Regions from separate parts of the Actinomadura meridiana genome, predicted to be linked through region 2. Evidence: riboswitches for the same ligand, from Rfam matches in the RefSeq annotation. Region 2 holds a riboswitch; each other region holds the start of a gene.
The links. A riboswitch is a leader RNA that binds a small molecule or an ion and turns the genes downstream of it on or off. The one in region 2 is predicted to bind cobalamin.
Positions count from the first base shown of each region.

Region 1: linked by a shared signal. The riboswitch ahead of ABD808_RS29945 (ribonucleoside-diphosphate reductase subunit alpha) and the one ahead of bluB (5,6-dimethylbenzimidazole synthase) in region 2 are both predicted to bind cobalamin.
Region 3: linked by a shared signal. The riboswitch ahead of metE (5-methyltetrahydropteroyltriglutamate--homocysteine S-methyltransferase) and the one ahead of bluB (5,6-dimethylbenzimidazole synthase) in region 2 are both predicted to bind cobalamin.

Region 1 is NZ_BAABAS010000021.1:27,571-35,340, forward strand. Features, by position in the region: gene ABD808_RS29915 (hypothetical protein) at 1-69, opposite strand, end outside; gene ABD808_RS29920 (GNAT family N-acetyltransferase) at 146-634, opposite strand; gene ABD808_RS29925 (group II truncated hemoglobin) at 775-1,545, opposite strand; gene ABD808_RS29930 (copper resistance CopC family protein) at 1,619-2,161, opposite strand; gene ABD808_RS29935 (YcnI family copper-binding membrane protein) at 2,158-2,871, opposite strand; gene ABD808_RS29940 (hypothetical protein) at 2,948-3,586, opposite strand; cobalamin riboswitch at 3,692-3,925, shown strand; gene ABD808_RS29945 (ribonucleoside-diphosphate reductase subunit alpha) at 4,038-6,317, shown strand; gene ABD808_RS29950 (ribonucleotide-diphosphate reductase subunit beta) at 6,317-7,312, shown strand; gene ABD808_RS29955 (hypothetical protein) at 7,433-7,770, opposite strand, start outside.
Region 2 is NZ_BAABAS010000001.1:205,222-212,991, forward strand. Features, by position in the region: gene ABD808_RS01000 (eCIS core domain-containing protein) at 1-530, shown strand, start outside; gene ABD808_RS01005 (ArsR/SmtB family transcription factor) at 1,033-1,854, opposite strand; gene ABD808_RS01010 (hypothetical protein) at 2,073-2,222, shown strand; gene ABD808_RS01015 (SDR family oxidoreductase) at 2,288-2,917, opposite strand; gene ABD808_RS01020 (helix-turn-helix domain-containing protein) at 3,038-3,805, shown strand; gene ABD808_RS01025 (hypothetical protein) at 3,816-3,983, shown strand; gene ABD808_RS01030 (VOC family protein) at 3,950-4,291, shown strand; gene ABD808_RS01035 (GNAT family N-acetyltransferase) at 4,335-4,652, shown strand; cobalamin riboswitch at 4,675-4,870, shown strand; gene bluB (5,6-dimethylbenzimidazole synthase) at 4,903-5,517, shown strand; gene ABD808_RS01045 (discoidin domain-containing protein) at 5,638-7,770, shown strand, end outside.
Region 3 is NZ_BAABAS010000020.1:162,288-170,057, forward strand. Features, by position in the region: gene ABD808_RS26775 (DUF4360 domain-containing protein) at 1-519, opposite strand, end outside; gene ABD808_RS26780 (tautomerase family protein) at 717-1,097, opposite strand; gene ABD808_RS26785 (MarR family winged helix-turn-helix transcriptional regulator) at 1,161-1,646, shown strand; cobalamin riboswitch at 1,663-1,893, shown strand; gene metE (5-methyltetrahydropteroyltriglutamate--homocysteine S-methyltransferase) at 1,991-4,240, shown strand; gene ABD808_RS26795 (ATP-binding protein) at 4,442-5,389, opposite strand; gene ABD808_RS26800 (DUF397 domain-containing protein) at 5,779-5,976, opposite strand; gene ABD808_RS26805 (helix-turn-helix domain-containing protein) at 6,000-6,842, opposite strand; gene ABD808_RS26810 (hypothetical protein) at 6,916-7,131, opposite strand; gene ABD808_RS26815 (SAM-dependent methyltransferase) at 7,128-7,770, opposite strand, start outside.

The DNA.
Region 1 (7,770 bases), on a different contig from region 2:
TTCCCACAAACCCGGGAGAAAGGTGGTGGCCGCAAGCGGACGTAGCGATTCGGTATCGTCCGCCTCCAATCTGGCGACCTTCTGGAGCCTTTCTCCCGGGTGTGTGAGCGAGGCATGATCCGTTTCTCTGTGCGGCGCTCCCGGATCAGGCGGTGCCGAATGTGGCGGTGCGCGCGTCGCCGTGGAGGCGGCGCAGCCCGGCTTTCTCCAGGACGCGGACGGACGCCGGGTTCGAAAGCTCCACCGTCGCCGTCACCGCCTCGACACCCGGCGCTACCAGCGCGAACGCCACCAGGGCTCGGGCGGCCTCGTTGGCGTAACCCCGTCCCCGCCGGGACTCGACGACGCCGTAACCGAACTCGACGGCCCCGTCGACCGGCGGCCAGAACAGGCCGATGGCACCGACGACGAGGCCGCTGGCCGACTCGATGATCTGGCGCTGCCCGTACTCGCCGAGCGCGGTCGGGGTCTCCGCGATGAAGCCCGCGATGACGCGGTCGCCTTCGGCGGGAAAGTCGTCCGCCCAATGGTCTCGCCGCTCACCGGCGAGGACGGCGCCCACCTCGGCCATGGTCCATGGCCGCAGGACGAGGCGGTCGGTGCTCAGGTCGGACGAAGAAGAGATGAATGACATGGAACGCTCCTGGTCGTGCTGGACGACCGGGCCGCGCTCAGCCTCTCGCGACCCGGACAAGGGCATGCTGATGACGAAGAACGGCGCAGGCCATATTCATCAACCCCCTTGTCGCGGATGTCGTCGCAGATTATCGCGAGTCAGGAGTCCGATGGGACGTAGGGCGGGGCCACGCCCCAGTCCCAGTGGGGCATGGGGGCTTCGAGGGGTGGCTTGGCGTCGGGCTGGGAGTTGGCGAGGGCGATCCGGGTGCCCCATTCGATGTAGGACGTGAACGCGGCACGGAACTCCGGGTCGTCCGGGAGGCCCACCTCGTCGGCGGCGTCCATGAGAAGGGCGACCCAGCGACGGCGTTGGGGTTCGGCGATGGCCTTGCCGAGATGCTGGCGGACCATGTGGTGGTAGCCGCCGCGTTCCCCGCTGTAGCGTTCCGGCCCGCGGAACACCTCGCCCAGCCAGATCGCGACCCATTTCGGGTGGTCGGGGGCCATGTGTTCGAACAGCGGGCGCAGAAGGTCGTCCTTCAGCACGTTCGTGTAGAAGACCTCGGTAAGACGTTCGAGCGCTTCGCCGCCGCCCGCCCACTCGTACATCGTCGGGACGGACGAGCCCGCGCCGCGCACCGCCGTCTGCTCGTAGTGCCGCATTTCCTCGATGCGTCGCACGTACGGCTTGATCTCGGCGAAGAAGGCCGGGAAGTGCTCGCCGCCCCGGAAGCCTTGCAGATGGTCGTCGGCCGACGTCCACCCGATGCGCAGGATGTAGGACGTGGGCTCCTCGACGCACCGCGAAAGCTCGTAATCCACGCATTGCGGTGCGGCGGCCAGGGAGGCGGACGCCCGCGCGTAGGCGGCCTCGAACTCCTCCGCCTCCGCCGGGTCGACGCTGTAGCGGATGTACTCGACGATCATCTGGCCCCCAGAGACACGAAACCGGTCGGGTAATCACTGTAATGCTGTAATCACCCGACCGGAAGCGTGCTGATCAGTTCTTTGACGAGGTCGAACGCCGCATCAGGGCGACCGCACCCCCCGCCACGACCACGACGAGTGTGATCAGGCCGATCCAGAGCCAGCCCGACGAGCCGTCGTCCGAGTCCTCGGTGGACGCGGTGCCGGTCTGGGTCGGCGCCGGGGCGGCGGGCTGCGCCGCGGCGTCGGACGAACCCGTCACCGTGAACGTGTAGGTGCCCGACACCGGATGGCCGTCCGCCGACACGACGCGCCAGCCCACCGTGTACTTACCGTTCGGCAACGTCCCGCCGACCTGCTGGGTGACCTTGTTGTCGACGGCCTGGGGCGCCCCGACCTGGCGTTCCTTGCCGGAGGCGTCCGTCAGGATCACGCGGGGCAGCCGGATCGGGTCCGAGTAGGTCAGGACGACCTGCGACGGTGACGCGATCGACGAGTCCTTCTTCGGGTTCGCGTCGGTGAGGGCGGCGTGCGCGGAGGCCGGGGGCGCGAAGATCGCCAGGACCGTCCCGACCGCCAGGGCGCCCGCGGCGACGCGCCGCGCCACGCGGATCATGACCGGCTCCGGGCTCGGGTCAGGCCGTAGCCGCCGACCGCGATGCTGAGGACCCCGACGCCGATGCCGATGCCGCCGAGCAGCCGGGCCGTCCCGTCATCGGCGGACTCGGACGCCTTGGGCGTGGTCTTGGAGACAAGACCGCTGGTCGTGTTCACGCTGGTGGAGCCCTTCGGGACGAGCTTGAGCACTGGCGCCGGGTGCTCGGGTTCGGCGGCGCCCTCGGTGGTCGGTGCGTCCCACTTGACGACCTCACCGTTCGAGTATGTCTGGTCGGCCTTGAACATCAGCTGGTCGGTGTTGGTCGGCAGCGGGCCCATCGACACGTCGAACTCCTGGAAGTTACCAGGGTCGATCTTGCCGCCCGACCAGGTGATCTTGGTGACGGCCTCGGTCAGTTCGCCGCCCTCGATCTTCATCGGGGTCGCGAGCTTGGACTTGTCGACCTTCACCGTCCAACCGGGGACGGGACGGACCGACACCGACGGCAGCGGATGCTCCGCCGGAAGGTTCACCACCAGCTTGGTCGTGGACGCGTTGTCGCGCTCGTTCGGCACGCGGAACGTCGCCTTGGTGTACGACCCCTGCTCGGCGGTCTTCGGGTTGACGGTGACGTGCGCGGAAGCGGCGGTGGCGAGCCCGATCACCGACATGACGGACAGCGCGGTGACGGCGCCGAGCCTGCGGGCGGCGTGAGAAAGGGAAGGCATGACGGAACTCCGTTCGAGGTCACGAGTGAAGCCGGAAGCGCCGTCGAGTCGGCGTCCGGTGACGTGCGGCGCTCGCTCAGCGGGAGGCGAGGAGCGCCCTCGAACCCGGCGGGGGACCCCGCCGGACGACCTGATGTCGCAGGGTGCGGCCGATGGCCGTGACGACCTTCGAAACAGCCGGAACACGCGGCCGGGCCTCGGCGGGCTCGACGTCGACGACGAGCAGCAGCCGGACCGGACGGTCGGCGGCGGCCAGGGCGATCCGCCGGGCCAGCGACCAGGCGGCCCGTTCACCGCGCCGCAACCACCAGGCCGCGATGATCGCGGCGACGGTGTGCGCGAGCGTCATCGTCGGCGCGTCCGAGGCGTGCGCCACCGGCATCAGGAGGTTCGAGCACGCCGTCGCCGCGTCCGGTATGCCCGTTTGGTGGTGCGTCGGCATCGGCTGGCTCGGGGCGGTCGCGGCCGTGAAGAGCGTGTGCAGCGCGAACTGTCCGCCGAGGAGGCCGCCCAGGATCGTCGCCAGCGAACGTTCGTGACCCGCCAGGACGAGCGTCACACCGAGCACCGCGCCGAAACCCGTCAGCACCGCCCACACCGGAATCGTCGTCCCCGATGCGAGGACGTGCCCGGAGGTCGCCAGCGTGACGCACACGGTGGCGAAAACCACCGCGCGTGCGGTTCGGAAGCCCGGCTGCGGGGGACGCGGGGACATGGCGCACCCATCGTCCCACCACTCCCGCGATCCGGATAGCCGACCCCGTGAACTCCTTGGCATGCCCAACATCTAGGGGTTGTGCAAAGATCGGCGACTACATGTAGGGTTCAATCCCGTGCTGGTTCGCCCCCGCCGCCCGTCGGCGGGGGCGTCGTAAGAGGGAACCCGGTGTGATTCCGGGACTGCCCCGCAGCGGTGAGCGGGAACGACCGCCGTCATAGGCACTGGGCCATCCGGCCTGGGAAGCGACGGCCAGTAGGACGCCTCGGCCCTGTCTTCACTGACAACGAGGCGACGCCCGCGAGTCCGAAGACCTGCCCGCACGAGGTCAGGGGGTCGCCCCCCAGACCGATATGTCCAGGCCTCGCGGGTGGGTCGGGGGCGGAGCGCGACGTGCCGTCGTGTCCCGTTCGCATGCCTCCGCGAGGCGGCTGCGAGGGGAGAGCACGTGACACAGGACCTGGTCGCGCCGCCGACGGCGGTCGCGGAGATCGCCGCCGAGATCGAGGCGGCCTGCGAGGGGATACCGGACACCGGCCCGGGCCGGGTGCTGGCCGCCGTCCGAGCCGGTGATGGACTGGACGCCGCCGAGCTACGCGACCTGGCGATCGGCGAGGCGAGCACGCTGGTGCCCGCCGAACCCGGATACTCCAAGGTCGCGGCCCGGCTGCTCGGGCTCCGGATCCGGGACGAGACGGCCGCCGCCGGGGTGCTGACCTTCGCCGACTCGGTCGCCGCCGGGCTCCGGGAGGGCCTGCTCGCGGACGGCCCGGCCGCGTTCGTCGCCGCCAACGCGCCCGCGCTCGACGCCCTGATCGACGAATCGGCCGACGACCGCTTCGAGTACTTCGGCCTCCGCACGCTCTATGACCGCTACCTGCTGAAACATCCGCGTTCGCGGCTCGTCCTGGAACGTCCGCAACACTTCCTCCTGCGGGTCGCGTGCGGTCTGGCCGACACGGTCGACGAGGCCGCCGAGCTGTACGGGCTGCTCAGCACGCTGTCGTATCTGCCCAGCTCACCGACGTTGTTCAACTCCGCGGCCCGGCGGCCGCAGCTGTCGTCGTGCTTCCTGCTCGACTCGCCGCGCGACGAACTGGAGTCGATCTACGAGCGGTACGCGCAGGTGGCGCGGCTCAGCAAGTACGCGGGCGGCATCGGGATCTCCTGGACGAAGGTGCGCTCACGAGGCTCGCTGATTCGCGGCACCAACGGGCATTCCAACGGGATCGTGCCTTGGCTGCGGACGCTCGACTCGTCCGTCGCGGCCGTCAACCAGGGCGGACGCCGCAAGGGCGCTGCCTGCGTGTACCTGGAGCCGTGGCACGCCGACGTCGAGGAGTTCCTGGAACTGCGTGACAACACCGGCGAGGACGCCCGCCGCACCCACAACCTGAACCTCGCCAACTGGGTTCCGGACGAGTTCATGCGCCGCGTCGAACAGGACGAAACATGGTCGCTGTTCGACCCGAAGGAGGTCCCGGAGCTGGCCGACCTGTGGGGTGACGAGTTCGACACGGCCTACCGGGCCGCCGAGAAGGACGGCCGTTTCGTCCGGCAGCTCCCGGCCCGCAAGCTGTACGGGCAGATGATGCGGACGCTCGCCCAGACGGGCAACGGCTGGATGACGTTCAAGGACGCCGCCAACCGCGCCTGCAACCAGACCGCCGAACCGGGACAGGCCGTCCACCTGTCGAACCTGTGCACCGAGATCCTTGAGGTGACCAGCGACAACGAGGCGGCCGTGTGCAACCTCGGATCGGTGAACCTCGCGGCGCATGTCGGTCCGTCCGGCATGGACTGGGAACGGCTTCGGAGCACCGTGCGCACCGCCGTCCGATTCCTCGACCGCACCATCGACCGTGGCTTCTACCCGACGCCCGAGGCGGAGACGGCGAACAACAAATGGCGCCCGGTCGGCCTCGGCGTAATGGGCCTCGCGGACGTCTTCTTCACGCTCAGCCTCCCGTTCGACTCGGCCGAGGCCCGCTCGCTGTCAACTCGCATCTCCGAGGAAATCGCCCTGGCCGCCTACAACGCGTCGGCCGACCTGGCCGCCGCCCACGGCCCCCTACCCGCCTACGCCCAGACCCGCACCGCACGCGGCCAACTCCATCTCGACCATTTCCCGGACGCGACTCCGTCCCGTCCCGCCGAATGGGAGAAACTCCGGAAACGGATCGCCGACGTAGGGCTCCGCAACTCGCTCCTCATCGCGATCGCGCCGACCGCCACGATCGCGTCCATCGCGGGCTGCTACGAGTGCATCGAGCCGCAGGTGTCCAACCTGTTCAAGCGGGAGACGATGTCCGGCGAGTTCCTCCAGATCAACGGCTACCTGGTGAACGACCTGAAATCGCTCGGGCTGTGGACCCCGGCCGTCCGGGAGGCGATCAAGAAGGCGAACGGCTCCGTCCAGGGCCTCGTCGGTCTGCCGGACGAGATGATCGCCCTCTACCGAACGGCATGGGAACTCCCACAAAAAGCATTGATCGACCTTGCCGCCGCACGCACCCCGTATATCGACCAGTCCCATTCCCTGAACCTGTTCATGGAGACCCCGACGATCGGGAAAGTGTCCTCGATGTACGCCTACGCCTGGCGCAGCGGCCTCAAAACTACCTACTACCTACGGTCGCGCCCGGCCACCCGCATCGCGCAAACGACCGTCGCGCAATCAAACCTCTGCTCCCTGGAAAACCCCGAGACCTGCGAGGCGTGCCAGTAATGTTGCTAGACCCCGGCATGGACCTGACCCTGCGTCCGATGCGCTACCCCGACTTCTACGAGCGCTACCGCGCCGCCATCCGCAACACCTGGACGGTGGAAGAGGTGGACCTCGCGTCCGACATGGCCGACCTGGCACGCCTGACGCCCGCCGAACTACACCTGGTCAACCGCCTGGTCGCGTTCTTCGCCACCGGCGACTCCATTGTGGCGAACAACCTCGTCCTCAACCTCTACAAACACGTCAACGCGCCCGAGGCCCGCCTCTACCTGTCACGCCAGCTGTACGAAGAGGCAGTGCACGTCCAGTTCTACCTAACCCTCCTGGACACCTACCTCCCCGACCAGGAAGAGCGCGTCAAGGCGTTCGCGGCGATCGAGCACATCCCGTCCATCCGCTCCAAGGCGGAATTCTGCTTCCGCTGGATCGACTCACTTGGCTCCCTCAACGAACTCAAAACCAGAGACGACCGCCGCACGTTCCTACTCAACCTGATCTGTTTCGCCGCCTGCATCGAGGGCCTCTTCTTCTACGGCGCCTTCGCCTACGTCTACTGGCTCCGCGCACGCGGCCTCCTGAACGGCCTGGCCTCCGGAACCAACTGGGTCTTCCGCGACGAGTCGATGCACATGGAATTCGCGTTCTCCGTGGTCGACACCGTCCGCGCCGAAGAACCCGACCTGTTCGACTCCGAGCTGACGGACCAGGTCACCCGCATGTTGGAAGAGGCCGTCCAAACAGAACTGGACTTCGCCCGCGACCTGTGCGGCGACGGCCTCCCCGGCATGAGCGCCGACGACATGCGCGCCTACCTGGAATACGTCGCCGACCAACGCCTCACCCGCCTCGGCCTCCCACCCCGCTACGGCACCCAGAACCCGTTCGCCTTCATGGACCTCCAGGACGTCCAAGAACTCTCGAACTTCTTCGAACGCCGAGTCTCGGCCTACCAAATAGGCGTAGAAGGCGCCGTAACCCTAAACGACCCCTTCTGACCGCACGGGAAGCCCATCGTCCGGCATGGTCGACTCGTAGGAGCTGGCCGCCTGCGCGAATGAGCGCGCGGTCGTCACGAGTGAATTGTGGAAGACATAGAACTCGCTCACGAGTAGTTCCTAGTTTCCGATTGACGTTATCGAGACCTGACTTTTCTCTGCTGTGTCCACCGAGGTGGCGACGAGCAAAGAATTGTTTCCAGCGGCGGTCCAGAAGACATTGCCCTTCAGGTGTGGTAGCGTCTCGGTCGATGCCGCTCCTCCGGTCGCGACGCCAACAGATCCGTTCTTCTGAATCACAAATGCCGTGGTTCCGTCGAACGTCGCCGCCCGCACGTCATCCGGAAGTCTGATGGTCGATGCGCCTTCTCCAGCGACGGTCATGACGGCGAAGAAGTGCTTTCCGCTCCGCAGGAACGGAATAACCATGCTGTCGCCCGCCGTCGTCAACGGCGAAA
Region 2 (7,770 bases):
TGTCACAGAGCGGCCGTGGGGGCCGTTCGGGGCGCCCGGCCTCCCACGAATGGTGTCACCTCATCGGCGACAACGACGGCGGCCCCACCATCTTCCAGAACCTGGTGGTCGGAACCAACGCGGTCAACACCGAACAGTTGGCCATGGAGTCCGCCCTCCGCGATTTCCGGGCGAGCATGGACGGCCTCGGTCTCGCGATCCGGTTGAAGGTCACCGCGCTCGTCGAAAGGACCGAGGCGGAGAACCCGGTCGTCCCCGGCAACCCGTACAACAAGGCGGACTGGATCAGGTTCGTCGTCGATATCGTCAAGAAGGACGGCGGTCCCGACGTGTCCGCCAGGCAGTCGTTGCGTCCCGTCCATCGGCAGATCATGGACGCCAAACGCGGCACCATCACCGAGTCGGAGTTCACCAGCCTGCACCACCAGGTGCGCAACGCAATGAGGAAAGCGCACGAAAAGCTGCTGGAAAGGCAGAGGGAAGAGGAGGAGCGCGAACGCTCCGGATCCCCCATGTCCGTCGACGCCTAGCGGTCGCCCCGCGGAGGGGGTGGCGTGCGGTCGGCTCTCGCGCCATAGAGCCGACCGCACGGTCTGGGGTGTCAGGGTGACGAACGGTCCCCGCCGGGGCATGCCCCGCCGGCGTCGGACGTACGAACCAGATTCGCGAAGTGAAGCTCGAACGTCCGTGGCCCGAACGGCGGGGACCGAGTCCATTCACCCGGTGCGGCGGCGGCCGGTCACGAGATCGAAGCAGCGCCCGCCGGGTCGGCGTCCGGAGGCCGCGTCGGCGTGGCCCGGATGCCTTTCGCCATGGCCGCATCCGCGGGTCGTCACGGTCGGTGCGGGGCCGTCTCTTTCGCTGATGCCGTAACGCCCTCTGCCAGATCGGCAATTCGTGGTGCTCATCCGCTCCCCGTGCTCGTGGGGCTTTCCCGACACCAGGATCCTTACCGGTGTCAGCCGCCTTGGCAATCTTTTCAACGCTCCCTAAAAGGAAGGCGAGAGTCCCGGTGAATCGGACGTGAGCGGGTCAGGTCTGGCGTGGCAGGTCGCCGGAGAGGAGCGCGTCGCCGGTCGTCGTGGTGGTGTGCAGGACGGCCTTTCCGGTTCGCCGGGTGGCGATGAGTCCCGCGTCCCGGAGCACGCCTGCCTGCTGGCTGGCGACGGAGATCGAGACGCCGGCCCGGCTGGCCAGGCCGCCCGTCGTGACGGGCCCGGCGGCGACGGCGCGCAGCACTGTCGCCCTGGTCCGGCCCAGCAGTGTGGCGAGCGCGCGTCCGTCCGCGACCTGATCCGTGGGCAGCTCGGAGGACGCGGCGGGGACGTCGGCGGCGGGGACGAAAAGCCACAACTCCGGAGACTCGTCCTCGCCCTCGTTGTAATCGAGCATCGGGGTCGGCAGCGGACGGCAGAAGACCGACGGGATCACGACCATTCCGCGTCCGCCCAAACGGAATTCGCGATCCCAGCTGCTCGGAATTTCCAGCACCGGGGGACGCCACCGGACCGCGGGGTGCAGGTTCGCCAGCAGATGCGCGGCGCCGAAGTCCGCGAGGGCCCGGCCGTGCCTGCCGCGTTCGGTGCTCAGACGGGCCCGGATCTGCGGCCAGTAGGGAGCCACCGTCGCCTGATGGGCCCCGTGAATGGCGACTCCGAGCTGGTCCATCCATTCCCGGTCGGCCTCGGCGATGTGCCGTATCCAACTGGGCAGCGCGTTCACCACACCGGCATGGGCGACCTCGGCTGCCAGACGTTCGGTCGGACGGCCGCGCAGGTTCTCCACAGCGTCATCGACCGACCCGGTGAGCCCGCACAGAGTGAACAGGTCGAAAACTATTGTCCGCGGGGACAATAAGGGTGCGAGCATGGCCGTGCTCGGGGAATCTGAAATCCGGGCGCGGACGTCGGAGCGCCACTCCCGGAACATTCCACGCTCGCCGCGCTGCTGAAGAAAACGGAACGCGAACAGCGCTTCCGTAACCGGATCCGGCGCAGCGACCCGGACTCGCGCAAGGTCTTCAAATGTAAAATGGAAACGCGTCGTCCCCACAACTCTCACCCCGGCCGATCGTGGAAGCGCTCACACGCTACAACACCCTGATCGACTCCGACCGACCACCCGGCGAGACCGGCCCGATGACCGATCCGACCGACCTGCTGAAGACCCACGTCACCGACGGCTCGCCCCCAGGCGCTCGCGGCCTTGGTGGCGCAGGGTGAGGAGGCGGAGGTCGTCCGCGCCTCGCGAGCCCGGTGAAGGTCGTCGCGTCCGCTTCACTCAGCGTTCAGAGAAAGGATGGCTTGGCGCCATCCGTGCCGGGCTTGTCCACGCCCAGATTCGAGCGCGACCACAGGTCCGGTGAAATGACGATGTCGGTGACGACGGCGGCCACGCTCTTGCGGGAGACCTCCGTCCCCCTGAATGGTTCGTCCCTCCGCGTGACCTCGTAGTCGATCTCGTCGACGTCGGTGAGCCAGGCGGGACGCAGGATCGTGTAGTCGAGGGCGGACGCCTCGATGGCGTCGGCGGCGGCTCTATAGGGCGGGAGCATTCCGCCGATCTGCCGCCGGTTCCATTCGCCGAAGGCGCCTGGAACCTCGTCATAGATGCCCAAGGACGTGATGAAGATCAGGCGGGAGACGCCCTGCTCCTCCATCGCTTCGACCACGCGCTCGGCCTGAAGGTCGAGATCGCCCGCGAGGTTGGCGTAGACGATGTCCTGTCCACGCACGGCGTCGGCGAGACGATCCCGGTCCAGCACGTCGCCCTCGATGATCCGGGCCGATGCGGGCGCGCCGGTGAGGCGTTTCGCCTCGCGCAGAAACAGGGTCAGAGTGGCGTCGTTGTCGGCGAGCATGCCGGTCGCCCACCGCGCGATTCGTCCACCGGCGCCCAGTACGAGCACGTTCGGCATATCAGCGTCTCCCGATCAGCTGGTCGTCCGCGAGCCGTTGCCAGCTCGGGCAGCGGTCCAGCGGACTCGTCACAGCCCTGCCCGCGATCGCGCCGGGCACGCGCGTGAGGGACAACCGAGATGAGCGTGGCCGAGCCGGTGGGGCTCCGCCGCGCGGTGTTCCCGCTGGAGTTGTTCTTCGACCTGCGTCCACCGCCGGACTTGCTGGCGTTCGCCCAGCACACCGGCCTGCCCGAGCAACCAGACGACAGCGAAGCCGATCCGCTCAACGCGTCGGGCGCATGCACATCCGTTATCGTCGGGCCGCACGACCGGACGGCCGTCACCGTCCACGCGGGAATCCAGCACGGAATTCAGATCCGTCTCGATCCATTCGGCGCGTACTCGCTGCTCCGAATGCCCCTGCACCTGATCAGCAACCAACTGCTGGACTTCGACACCGTCCTCGACATCCGGCTGTCGGAGCGCACCGCCGCCGCCCGGACCTGGACGCGGCGCGCCGCCGTCCTCGACACCGTCCTGGCGCGGCGCATCGCACGCGGCCCCCAACCCGACCGGGCGGTCGAGTGGGCCTGGCACCGGCTCCGCGCGACGTCCGGCCGGGCCCGGGTGGCCGCGCTCGCCGACCGGATCGGGTGGACGCCCCGGCGCCTGACCCGCAGGTTCCGCGACCAGGTCGGCCTGCCGCCCAAGACCGTCGCCCGTATCTTCCGCTTTGAACGCGCCGCCGCCCTCCTCGCCAGCATGCGCCCCCTGTCCGACATTGCCGTCGAATCGGGATACAGCGACCAGGCGCACCTCACCCGCGAGCTGCGCGCCCTCACGGGACGCACGCCGTCCGACCTGAGGTCGCATTCGTTCAAGCCGGGACTGCGTCCGTCTGCCTAACGTGCGGCGCATGCACCTGCGTGATCACTATCGTTCCGGCACGCCGTTCATCGCGGTCCACGACGCGCTCGCCGCGCTCGACTTCTACCGGACGGCCTTCGACGCCGACGTCCTCGCCCGCCTGGCCGCCCCGACGGCCGCGCGATGCACGCCGCCACCCTCATCCACGGCTCCCTGATCGTCGTGATGGACGAGATGCCCGAGGTCGGCCTGCACTCGCCCGACTACTACGGCGGCGCCGCGTTCTCGATCCTCCTGAACTGCGACGACGCCTCAGCCGCCACCGCCCGCGCGGTCGAGGCGGGCGCCGAGCGGCTCGCCCCCGTCCAGGACACCTTCAGCGGCGACCGGCACGCCCTCGTCCGCTGCCCTTACGGGCACCGCTGGATCCTCTCAACCCGCACCGAAGGCCTGACGTTCGCCGAAACCCAATTCCGCTTCACCACCTGGCTGGCGTCCGGCGCCCCCACCGAAACCACCAACTGAAACGGGTTGCGTTGACACCGCGCACCCATGTTGCCTTGGCGCGATGGCTGAACTACGCACCGACCGCCTAATCCTCCGCCGATGGCAGGACTCCGATCTCGAACCGTGGGCGGCGATGAACGCCGACCCCGAGGTCCGCGAGCACCTGGGCGAGTTGCTGACCCGAGAACAGAGCGACGCGTCCGTGACACGTTTCCAGTCCGCGTTCGACGAGCGAGGCTACGGCTGGTGGGCGGTCGAAGTACTGACTACTGGCGAGTTCATCGGCTTCGCCGGTTTGGACCAGGTGGACGACGGCGTCCGTCCTCTTGCGGATGATGCGGGGAAGGTCGTCTTCGCGGTGATCGATCCCGGCGTTTAGTTCTGGGGGCGATATGTTTGGGGTGGCATAACTGATGCGGGGTGCCCCTGTGTGGGGAGAATCGGGAAGCCGGTGGAAAACCGGCACGGGCCCGCCGCGGTAACCGGGGAGCCTTCGTCCATGCGCGATTCGCGCGGCCACTGACCGGCAGGTTGGGAAGGCGGACGATTCGGCGTCGATCCGGGAGTCCGAAGACCGGCCTCGCTACGGCGGCCACCTTTGATGGTGGCCCGAGCGGCGGGAGCCTGCCTTGGATGTTTACGACGTGATCCACCGTCGGCGTGACGTGCGTGCGGAGTTCACTGGGGTGCCAGTCCCGGAGGACGTGCTCGGACGGGTTCTGGCGGCCGCACATGCCGCGCCCAGTGTCGGGCTTTCGCAGCCCTGGGATTTCGTGTTGGTGAGGGACGCCGGGATTCGGCGGGATTTCTACGACCATGTTCAGGTCGAGCGAGCGGTTTTCGCGGCGAGTTTGGCGGGGGTCGCAGCGGAGCGGTTCGCGCGGATCAAGGTTGACGGGGTTCTGGAGTCGAGCCTCTCGATCGTCGTTACCTACGACCCTGAGCGTGGTGGTCCGGCCGTTCTGGGACGGCATGCCATCGCGGACGCGGGCCTCTACTCGGTGTGTCTGGCCATTCAGAATCTGTGGCTGGCCGCTACGGCGGAGGGGCTCGGGGTGGGGTGGGTCTCGTTTTATCGGGAGGCTTTTCTGCGGGAATTGCTTGGGGTTCCGGAGGGGCTTCGGCCGGTGGCTTGGTTGTGTGTGGGGCCCGTCGGTCATCTTGAGGACGTGCCGGATCTTGAGCGGCACGGGTGGCGGAGTCGCCGGGCGCTGGAGGAGGTTGTGCATCACGATCGGTGGTGAGTGACATCGTTGTCGCTCTTTGTCGCGGCCCTTGACGTTCCCAGCGAGGTCAACCGATACTCGGGCGGCGATGGGGTGACAACGATGTCAGTCGCTTACCGACCAGTCGATGGAGTGCTGATGCGCGACGACCATGACCACGGCACGGCTCTGTCCAGGCGGGGCTTTCTCGTCACGGGTTCCACGCTGCTCGCGAGTGTCGGGCTGGCTGGAGTGACTCAAGGGCGGGCGTCCGCCGCACCGGCCCAGCCGGGGAAGACCGATCTCGCGCTCTACCGGCCGGTGCACGTCTCGTCGACCGCGTATGCGCCCACACCGGGGCATTTCGTTGTCGATCGGATGGCGCGTCGGAACGTCCAGGGAAGTGGGTGGCGGGCCGCGGTCGGTGGCACGCAGTGGGTCGCCGTCGATCTTCAGGGGTCCTGCCGGGTCGAGTCGGTCGTGCTCGTGTTCGAGGCGGCGGAGGGCGATGTCGTCTTCAAACCGGGCGAGGACACCAACAATCCGCGTCGCGACACGACCGGGTGGGAGGTTCTGTCCAGTTACGCCACCGAGTTCCGGGTGGAGGTGTCGGACGACGGGCGTAGCTGGAAGTCCGTGCATGACGGGTCTACCAAGACGGGTGGTGTTGTCGAGGTCGTCCTCGATGAGGCGGTGACAACGCGGTGGGTTCGGCTGGTTGGGACGAAGCAGTCGAATCCCAATCCGCTGGGACTCAACTCGTTCCAGGTGTACGGGACGGCGCGGGGGCGGCGGGCCGACGTCACCGGGTGGACTGACTGGACGAGCGGCGCCCGCCGCGTCCCGGCGCTGCGGGTCGAACGTGATGGGACCGTGCCCGTCGAGTCGGGCTGGAACGTCACGTTGCAGGAGTTCGCGGGCACGGGAGATGGTGCCGTGGTCTCGGCAGATGGGGTCGATACCTCGCGTTGGTTGCGGGCGCGGGTGCCTGGAACGATCCTCGCTTCGCTGGTTGAGGAAGGGCATCTTCCGGATCCGGTGGAGGGATTCAACAACCTGCGGGCTCCGGAGGCGCTTGGGAAGAACTCGTGGTGGTATCGGCGAGTTTTCCGGTTGCCGCATCGGTTTCCGGAGCGCGGGCACGATCGCGTCTGGCTGGAGCTGGACGGCATCAACCATCGCGCCGAGATCTGGCTCGACGGGGTGAAGGTCGGGGAGCTGGAGCATCCGTCCGCGCGGGGTGCCTTTGATGTGTCCGCGCAGTTGGGGCGGGGCGGTGAGCATGTTCTCGCCGTCCGGATCGACCCGATGCCCTTCCCCGGGAGTCCGGGCGACCGGGGGGACGACGGGCAGCCCTACCACGACGCGGGCTCGTTCATGATCATGCGCAATGCGCCCACGTATCTGGCCGTGACCGGGTGGGACTGGATGCCCGCGGTTCGGGACCGTGTGATGGGGATCTGGAACCACGTCCGGCTGCGGTCGACCCGCGCGGCGGTTGTGGGGGACCCGCTGGTTGAGACGTCCCTACCGAATCTGCCTGATGTGTCTCGGGCGGACGTCACCGTCACCGTGCCGGTGCGGAACGCGGCGTCTTCGCAGCAGAAGGTGAGAGTCAGGGCGGCGCTTGGGCGCGTTCGTGTTGAGAAGGACGTGGACGTTGACGGTGGCAAGACCGTGGACGTGGTCTTCTCGCCGAAGGAGTTCTCCGAGCTGCGCCTGACCGACCCCGAGCTGTGGTGGCCCAACGGGTACGGCGAGCCTACGCTGCATGACCTGGACGTAGTCGCAGAGGTCGACGGTGCGCGCAGCGACCGCCGCACACTACGGGTTGGGTTGCGGCAGACGAAGTACGAGTCGGAGAACCCCATCAAGTTCGAGCCCGGTGCCAACAGGGTGCAGCAGGTCGTCGAGCTGGAGCGGCAGCAGGCGCGGTTCGTCCGGATCCAGGCGGGGCGTCGCGCGACGGGCTACGGGGTGTCGTTGTGGACGCTGTCCATCGTCGACAAGCAGAACCCGACCGTTGACCTGGCGCGCGGGGCCCAGGCATCGGCGTCGTCGGTGGACAGTCCTGATCGGTCGCCGGAGAAGGCCGTCGACGGCGACCCGAACACGCGGTGGTCGTCGTCGTACAACGATGACCAGTACATCCAGGTCGATCTCGGCAAGGCCGCGAGCTTCGACCAGATCACCCTTGTGTGGGAGGTCGCCTACGCCAAGACCTTCAAGGTTCAAGTCTCGGCCGACGGCGACAAGTGGACCGACGTCAAAGCGGTGAACAACGCGCCCACG
Region 3 (7,770 bases), on a different contig from region 2:
GAGGTTCCGGTCCTCGCCGCACGGCTTGTAGACGGGCTCCGTTTGGATGGAGTCCTCGAAATGCCATGTGCCATCGAAGGGGACGGGAATCTGGTGCGTGATCCTCCCGGTCTGCGGCAGCCCCTGGAAGTAATGGCTGACCTTCTGGGTGGCCTTCGCGCCGTCCACCAGGGAGGCGTAACCACGATGGTCCACAGACGAGACGGCGTAGGTGACGCCCTCCGGGGCCCGCAGCTTGAGGGAGAGCTGGCAGTTCTTACGGACGGGGGCCGGTTTCAAGGAGCCACCTGACTGCACCAGGTAATTGAAGTACCAGACGGTGAACGACTCCGCGTCATCCGAAATGGCCACCCCGGCGGTATTGTTCAGGCAGCCGGAGCCGTTGGCCGTCGCGATTTCGATGGTGACTCCGTCTGGACCGCGAACAGGACGCGGACCGGACGCCGCCGCGGCGATCGGCGCCGTGCTGACGGCGAGTGCCGCGGCCGCCACGGCGGAAATGGCGAACCCTCTACGCATGGTAATTTCTCCTCGTTGGGGAGCGTACGCTTTCTTCGCTGAACAAAGAAGCGACTACAAGGCGACGAGAGCATACCTTTAGCGCCATTCACTGTCAATCACCAGTATTTAACTCCGCGCTACCTTAATAGAATGAAACCGGGCCGCCGGTGGCGTGGGCCGGAAAGGGTTCGGGCGCCGAACCGGGAGAACGTTCGTCAGGCGGCGGGGACACCGCCGGTGAAGGTTCGTTCGGGCGGGGAGGCGACGAGTTCGACCATGGTGCCCGCGCGGAGTTCGTCGCCGAGGATTTCGGTGATCGCGTCGGTGAGGGCCGTGCCGAGGCGAGAGGTGATCTCGGCGGCGTCCGGACGGTCGAACGCCCCGGCGCGGATACCGAGCACGACCGAGGCCGTCGCGTCCACGGCCTTACCGCCCTGGGCGAAGCGGCCCGCCGGGACTCCGGCCAGCCGGATGCCCACCAGGTCGCGGGCCCATTCGCCGTAGACGCCGACGACCGCCTCCGTCAGTGCGGCGATGAGCGCGGGTTCGTTGCCGGTCAGCCTGTTGTCTGGAATGTGGACGGTCAGATGCGGCACAGTGGACCTCGTTCTCTTTGGACCTAAAGCCTTTGAGGTCAAAGGTAGTTGTGGAGGGTGGCGATGTCCAGCGAACCGGACGGCCCGGCCGTGGACGAGGCCGTCCGCACCCTGCTGCTGCTGATCCCCCGGCTCGTCGGCCGCGCCAAGCGCCTGCCGATCCCGGAGGCGCTGCGCGGCATGGACCTGGCGCCGCGCCATCTCGCGCTGCTGGCCCACCTGGAGTACCGCGGCCCCGTCAGCGTCAACGAGCTGGCGGCCCTGCTGGAGGTGGCACCGACGACGGTCAGCCTCATGGTCAGCGAGCTGTCGCGGCGCGGCGTCCTGGAACGCGCCGCCGACCCGGGCGACCGCCGCCGCCGCATCATCGCCATCGCCCCCGCCTACACCGCGCCGATCGGCGAATGGCTCTCCGGCAACGCCCACGCCTGGGAGCGCGTCATGCGCGACCTGGCGCCCGGCGAACGCGCAACGGTCATCCGTGCTCTGCGCGCTTATGAGGACGCACTGGAGTTGCGAGACGAGCAACCCGAGAGCGAACAGAAGTAATGATTTGCGTGGTCGGTAGAGTTGATGGTGCGGATGGTTCGTCCCCACCTTGGGCGGGGGCGTCGTAAGAGGGAACCCGGTGCGAATCCGGGACTGCCCCGCAGCGGTGAGCGGGAACGACCGCCGTCTTACGCACTGGGTCGCACGGCCTGGGAAGCGACGGCCAGTAGGACGCCTCGGCACTGTCGTCACTGACAACGAGGCGACGCCCGCGAGTCCGAAGACCTGCCTCCGCCCGCGCGCCGACCGGCGCGCGGTGGTCTGCGGCCTCGCGGGAGGGTTCGCGGCGCGCGTGCGCCGTGCCCTCACCCGCGGGTCCGCCGTGGCACGCGAGGGAAGCCGCCATGAACACGACGATCCTTGGACATCCCCGGATCGGGCCGCGCCGGGAACTGAAGTTCGCCACCGAGGACTACTGGGCCGGACGCGCCGACGCCGACGCGCTGACCGCCACCGGCGCCGAACTGCGGGCGGCGGTCTGGACGGGCCTGCGCGACGCGGGCCTCGCCACGATCCCGTCGAACACGTTCTCGTTCTATGACCAGGTGCTCGACACGAGCGTCCTCGTCGATGCCGTCCCCGACCGGTATCGGCATCTGACCGGGTTCGACCGGTACTTCGCGATGGCGCGCGGTGTGCAGGACGTCCCGGCGCTGGAAATGACGAAGTGGTTCGACACGAACTACCACTACATCGTCCCGGAGCTGGGGCCGGACACCCGGTTCCGGCTGGCGGACGGGTCGGCGGCCAAGCCGCTGGCCGAGTACCGGGAGGCGAAGGCGCTCGGCATCGAGACGCGACCGGTGCTCGTCGGGCCGCTCACCTACCTGCTGCTGGCCAAGCCGGCGCTGGACGCGCCGGACGGGTTCCGTCCACTCGACCTGCTCGACGATCTCGTCGACGTGTACGCCGAGGTGCTGGAGCGGCTGGCCGGGTCGGGCGCCGAATGGGTGCAGCTGGACGAGCCCGCCCTGGTCGCCGACCGGACGGACGAGGAGATCGCCGCGTTCGGCCGCGCCTACGCCCGGCTCGGACGGCTGACGAGCAGGCCGCGCCTGCTGGTCGCCACCTACTTCGGCACGGTCGGCGCGGACGCGCTGCGCACCCTGGCCGCGAGCCATGTCGAGGCCGTCGCCCTGGACTTCGTGGCGGGCCCGGACAACCTCGACGTCCTCGCCTCGGTGGGCGGGCTGCCGCGCAAGACGCTCGTGGCGGGCGTCGTCGACGGACGCAACGTGTGGCGCACCGACCAGCGCCGCGCCAAGGCCACCTGCGCCGCGCTGCTCGGGCTCGTCGACCAGGTGGTGGTGAGCACGTCCTGCTCGCTCCTGCACGTGCCCATCGACCTCGACGCCGAGACGTCGCTGGACCCGGCGGTGCGGGAACGGCTCGCGTTCGCCAGGCAGAAGGTCGGCGAGGTCGTGGCGCTCGGGCGGGCGCTCAGCGCGGACGTCCCGTCGTCCGCCGACGCACCGGCGCCCCCGGCGGGCGTCGACGACGAGGTGCGCGCCCGGCTGCGATCGCTCGACGACACCGCGCGCCGGGGCGACCGCGACGCCAGGTTCGCCGCGCAGCGGGACGCGCTCGGCCTGCCCGCCCTGGCGACGACCACGATCGGCTCGTTCCCGCAGACCCCCGAGATCCGCCGGGCCCGCGCCGACCACCGCGCCGGGCGCCTCACCGGCGACGCCTACACGCGCGCTATGAAGGACGAGATCGCCCGCGTCATCGCCCTCCAGGAGGACCTGGGGCTGGATGTCCTCGTCCACGGCGAACCGGAACGCAACGACATGGTGCAGTACTTCGCCGAGCAGCTCGACGGATACGCCGCCACCGAGCACGGGTGGGTGCAGTCGTACGGGTCGCGGTACGTCCGCCCGCCGATCCTGCACAGCGACGTGGCGCGGCCCCGTCCGATGACGGTGGAGTGGGCGACGTACGCGCAGTCGCTGACGGACAAGCCGGTCAAGGGGATGCTGACGGGGCCGGTGACGATGCTGGCCTGGTCGTTCGTCCGCGACGACCAGCCGCTCGCCGACACCGCCCGGCAGGTGGCGCTGGCGCTGCGGGACGAGATCGCCGACCTGGAGGCCGCCGGGATCCGCGTCATCCAGGTGGACGAGCCCGCGCTGCGCGAGTTGCTCCCGCTGCGGGGCGCCGACCGTCCGGCGTACCTGGACTGGGCCGTCGGCGCGTTCCGGCTCGCGACGTCCGGCGTCGCGGACACCACTCAGATCCACACGCACATGTGCTACTCGGAGTTCGGTGAGATCATCGGCGCGATCGGCGCGCTGGACGCCGACGTGACCAGCGTCGAGGCGGCCCGCTCCCACATGGAGCTGGTCGCCGACCTGCGCGCCGCCGGGTACCGGAACGGCATCGGGCCCGGCGTGTACGACATCCACTCGCCGCGCGTCCCGGCCGCCGAGGAGATGGCGGACAACCTGCGGCGCGCGCTGCGGGCCGTCGAGCCGGGACGGCTGTGGGTCAATCCGGACTGCGGGCTGAAGACCCGCGCCTACCCGGAGACGGAGGCGTCCCTGCGCAACCTGGTCGCGGCGGCGCGCAGCGTCCGCGAAGACGTCGGCTCGTGACCGGCACCGCTTGACCGGCACCGCTTGACCGGCACCGCTTGACCGGCCCCGCTTGACCGGCCCCGCTTGACCGGCCCCGCTTGACCGGCCCCGCTTGACCGGCCCCGCTTGACCGGCCCCGCTTGACCGGCCCCGCTTGACCGGCGCCGTATGGCCTGACCGCCGCTCTCCCACCGCGGTCAGGCCATGCGGCCCCCTCCTCTAACCGCGATCGTCCAGGGCCTCATGGAGGCGGACGAGTTGCTCGCACACCTCCGTGATGTCGGTGACCGGAAGCGTGCCGGTCTCGCCGGAGCGGGCGCGCCAGCGGAATGTCGCCGTTTCGCACCGCACCGTCAGGTCGCGGGGGTCGGAAAGGACGGTGACGCCGAGTTCCTCCGTGGAGACGAACCGGTCGACGCCGCGTTGGACGAGGAGCGTGTGCAACGTCCTCATCGCGTGCGGGTCATCGACGTGCCGCGGGTGGCGGCGGCCGTGCGAGGTGCGGGTGACGGGCAGCGCGAACCAGGTGGCCTTGCCGCGCACGGCCGGGAAGCTCAGCCGGGACCGGGACGGATGATGCCCCCACCGCCCCTTCGCGAGAATCTCGACCAGCCGCAGGCCCCGCCCGTGTTCGAGCACATCACCAAGCGGCTCACCCCGACCCGACTCGCGACGACTCGGCACGGTCCGACCCGCCTCGCCACGACCCGCCTCGCCACGACCCGGCTCGGCACGACCCGACGGCTCGTCACGCTTCGGCGGATCGGCACGGCCCGGCGATTCGGCAGGGTTCAGCGGATCGGCACGGTTCGGGGATTCGGCGCGGTGCGGCGAGGCGGTGCTTTCGCGCCACTCGCGGAGCGTGTCGAACGCCTTGATGACGAGTTCGTCGCGTCCCCGGTCGTCGCGCCGCTGGTACACCCACAGTTCGGCGCCGGTGGGCCCCTCGCCGGACGCGGCGTGCTGGAGCACGTTGGTCGCCAGTTCGCTGACCATGACCGCGAGGTCGTGCAGGTCCTGGACGGCGAGCCCCAGCGTGGGGAGCAGTCCGCCGACCTGGGAACGCGCGACCGCGGCGATCGACTCGTCCGCGGGCAGGGGGAGCGCCGCGCAGCCGCCGTGTTCCAGGCTCCAGGGAATCCCGCGTGGCATCGCGGCCCTCGTCATGACGCCCACCCTCGGAGTTTGCGGAGTCACAGTAGTGATTCAGACAATCGGGACATGTGCCTCACGGGTTCGCGAGTCGCTATGTGTGAATCACAGATCCAAGCTTCGCACATCCCGGCGGCCGAGGCGGGGCGCACCACAAAGCTCGTCGGTCCTCGATTGAGACGTTCACGCATCCGCCCGAACGCACACAGAACACCTTCACGGAGGGTGATCGAAGCGTGTACCGGCGGGACGGGGACGAAGCGCCGCAGCCGTTGTAGCGTTGACCGCGCCTGAGAGAGGGCCGCACACATGAAGATCCCCCAGGGGTGCAGCCCTGGGGGATCCTGTGTGCGGCCCGGGCGTCGCCGCCCGGGCCGCGGTGCCGCGAGCGCCCCGGAGCCTGGTCAGCGGTCGTAGTGACCCGTCCGGATGTCGTTGAGGAACGCCGCGAAGACCGCGCGGGGAACGACGTGCGCTCCCGCCTCCGGCGTCTTGCTGTCGCGCAGCCCCGTGGCCGTGTCGAGGTCGGCGACCTCGACGCAGCCGCCGTTGCTGCTCGCGCTCGCGGTGGCCTTGAACCACCGTGCCTGAGAGAGGTTCATATCGCTTCAGCTCCAGGTAAGTGTTACTCCAGTGTCGCGATCAGTTTCTCCAGGTGTGCCGCGGTGTCGGCGGTGCTCAAAGCCGCCTCGCGGATCTGCTCGAAGATGCCGTCATAGGCCTCCACTTTGTCGGGTTCGTCGATCTCGTGGATGTCGGCGTCGTTCTCCAGGAAGACCACGGGCTGCTCCTCGCCGGGAAACCGGAAGACGTTGACCAGCGTCGACATCCCCGGATGCAGGCCGTTCGAGAGGGGCAGCAGCCGCAGTTCGATGTTCGTACGCCCGGACGCGGTGAGCAGATGGCGCAGCTGGGTGCGGCGGTCGCCGGGGTCGCCCCACTCGTAGCGCAGGGACGCCTCGGTGATCAGCGCGATCAGCTCGGGGACGCGCCCGTCGCCCCGGTCCAGGATCTGCTGGCGCCGCAGCCGCGCCCGCAGCGCCCGCTCGCGCCACTCCGGCGACTTCGACCCGGACGCCAGCAGCGCCTGCATGTACGGCAACGTTTGCAACAGGCCCGGCAACACCAGCGGCATGATGACGCGGATGCTGGAGGCGTCGCCCTCGTAGCCGGGGAACTCGTTGTCGAACACGTCGGGGTACTCGCGCCACCAGGCCCGCTGCCGCGCGCGTTGTGCCAGGTCCTCCAGCTCGTCGAGGTCGCTTCCCGCGTAGAGCCTGGCCAGGTCGCGGATGTCGCTGAGCTCGGGACGCACCCAGGTGTTGGCCTCGAAACGGCCGACCTTGCCGCGCCCCCAGTTCAGCCGGTCGCACACCTGGTTCGCGGTGTATCCGGCGTCGTTGCGCAGCTCCTTCAGTCGGCGTGCCAGCCCTCGCTTGGCGATCGTGGCTCCGTAGGCTTCGCTCAACGGACCCACCCCCCTCGACGCGCGACCACCATCAGCATACGCCTTCGCGATTTGTGAATCACAGATCCGTTCGTCAGGATGCGGCGCCGTCGAACTCACCCTTCTTGACGCCGTCCAGGAAGCACGCCCATTCGTTCTCGTCGAACACGGAGACGAGTTCGCCGGACGTGCGCAGCAGCGTCCATTCCCCGACGAAGGCGACCTCGATCGCGACCTCGTCGTTCCCGGAGCGCTTCCAGTCCAGCGCGGCCAGGTCGATGCCCAGTTCGTCGACCGTCGGCTTAGTCATCGTGTCTTCCTCGCCACAGCGCAGTAACTCCATCGTGAGCCATCACTGTCGGCCTCGTCGGGGTCCTCGGCGCCCCACTCGCCCGCGTACACCACCGTCGGCGGCGCCCCCTCGTACGGCGGGACGATCTCCAGGCCGTCGAAGTAGCGCTCGATCTCCTCCCGCGACCTGGTGTGGACGCTCGCCGAGGACCGGGAGTAGACCTCCTTGAGCCCGCTGACCGCCCGCTCGGCGTGCCGGTCGTGGGTCCCGGCGGCCAGCGCCAGATAGCTGCCCGGAACCAGCCGGTCCATGTACCGGCGGATGAGGCCCCACGGGTCGTCCTCGTCCGGGACGAAGTGCGTCAACGCCACGATCAGCAGGGCGACGGGCTGGTCGAAGTCGATCGCCGCGCGCGTCTCGGGATGCCCGAGGATGTGTTCCGGGTCGCGGAAGTCGGCAGTGATGAACGCCGTCCCCGTCACCCCGGCAAGCAACTTGTGCGCATGCACGTGCACAAGCGGGTCGTTGTCGATGTACAGAACGCGCGCGTCCGGCTCAACGGTTTGCGCCGCGTCATGCGTGTTGTTCCTGGTCGGCAGGCCGGCGCCGATGTCGATGAACTGCCGGACGCCCTGCTGGGCCAGCCAGCGGACGGCG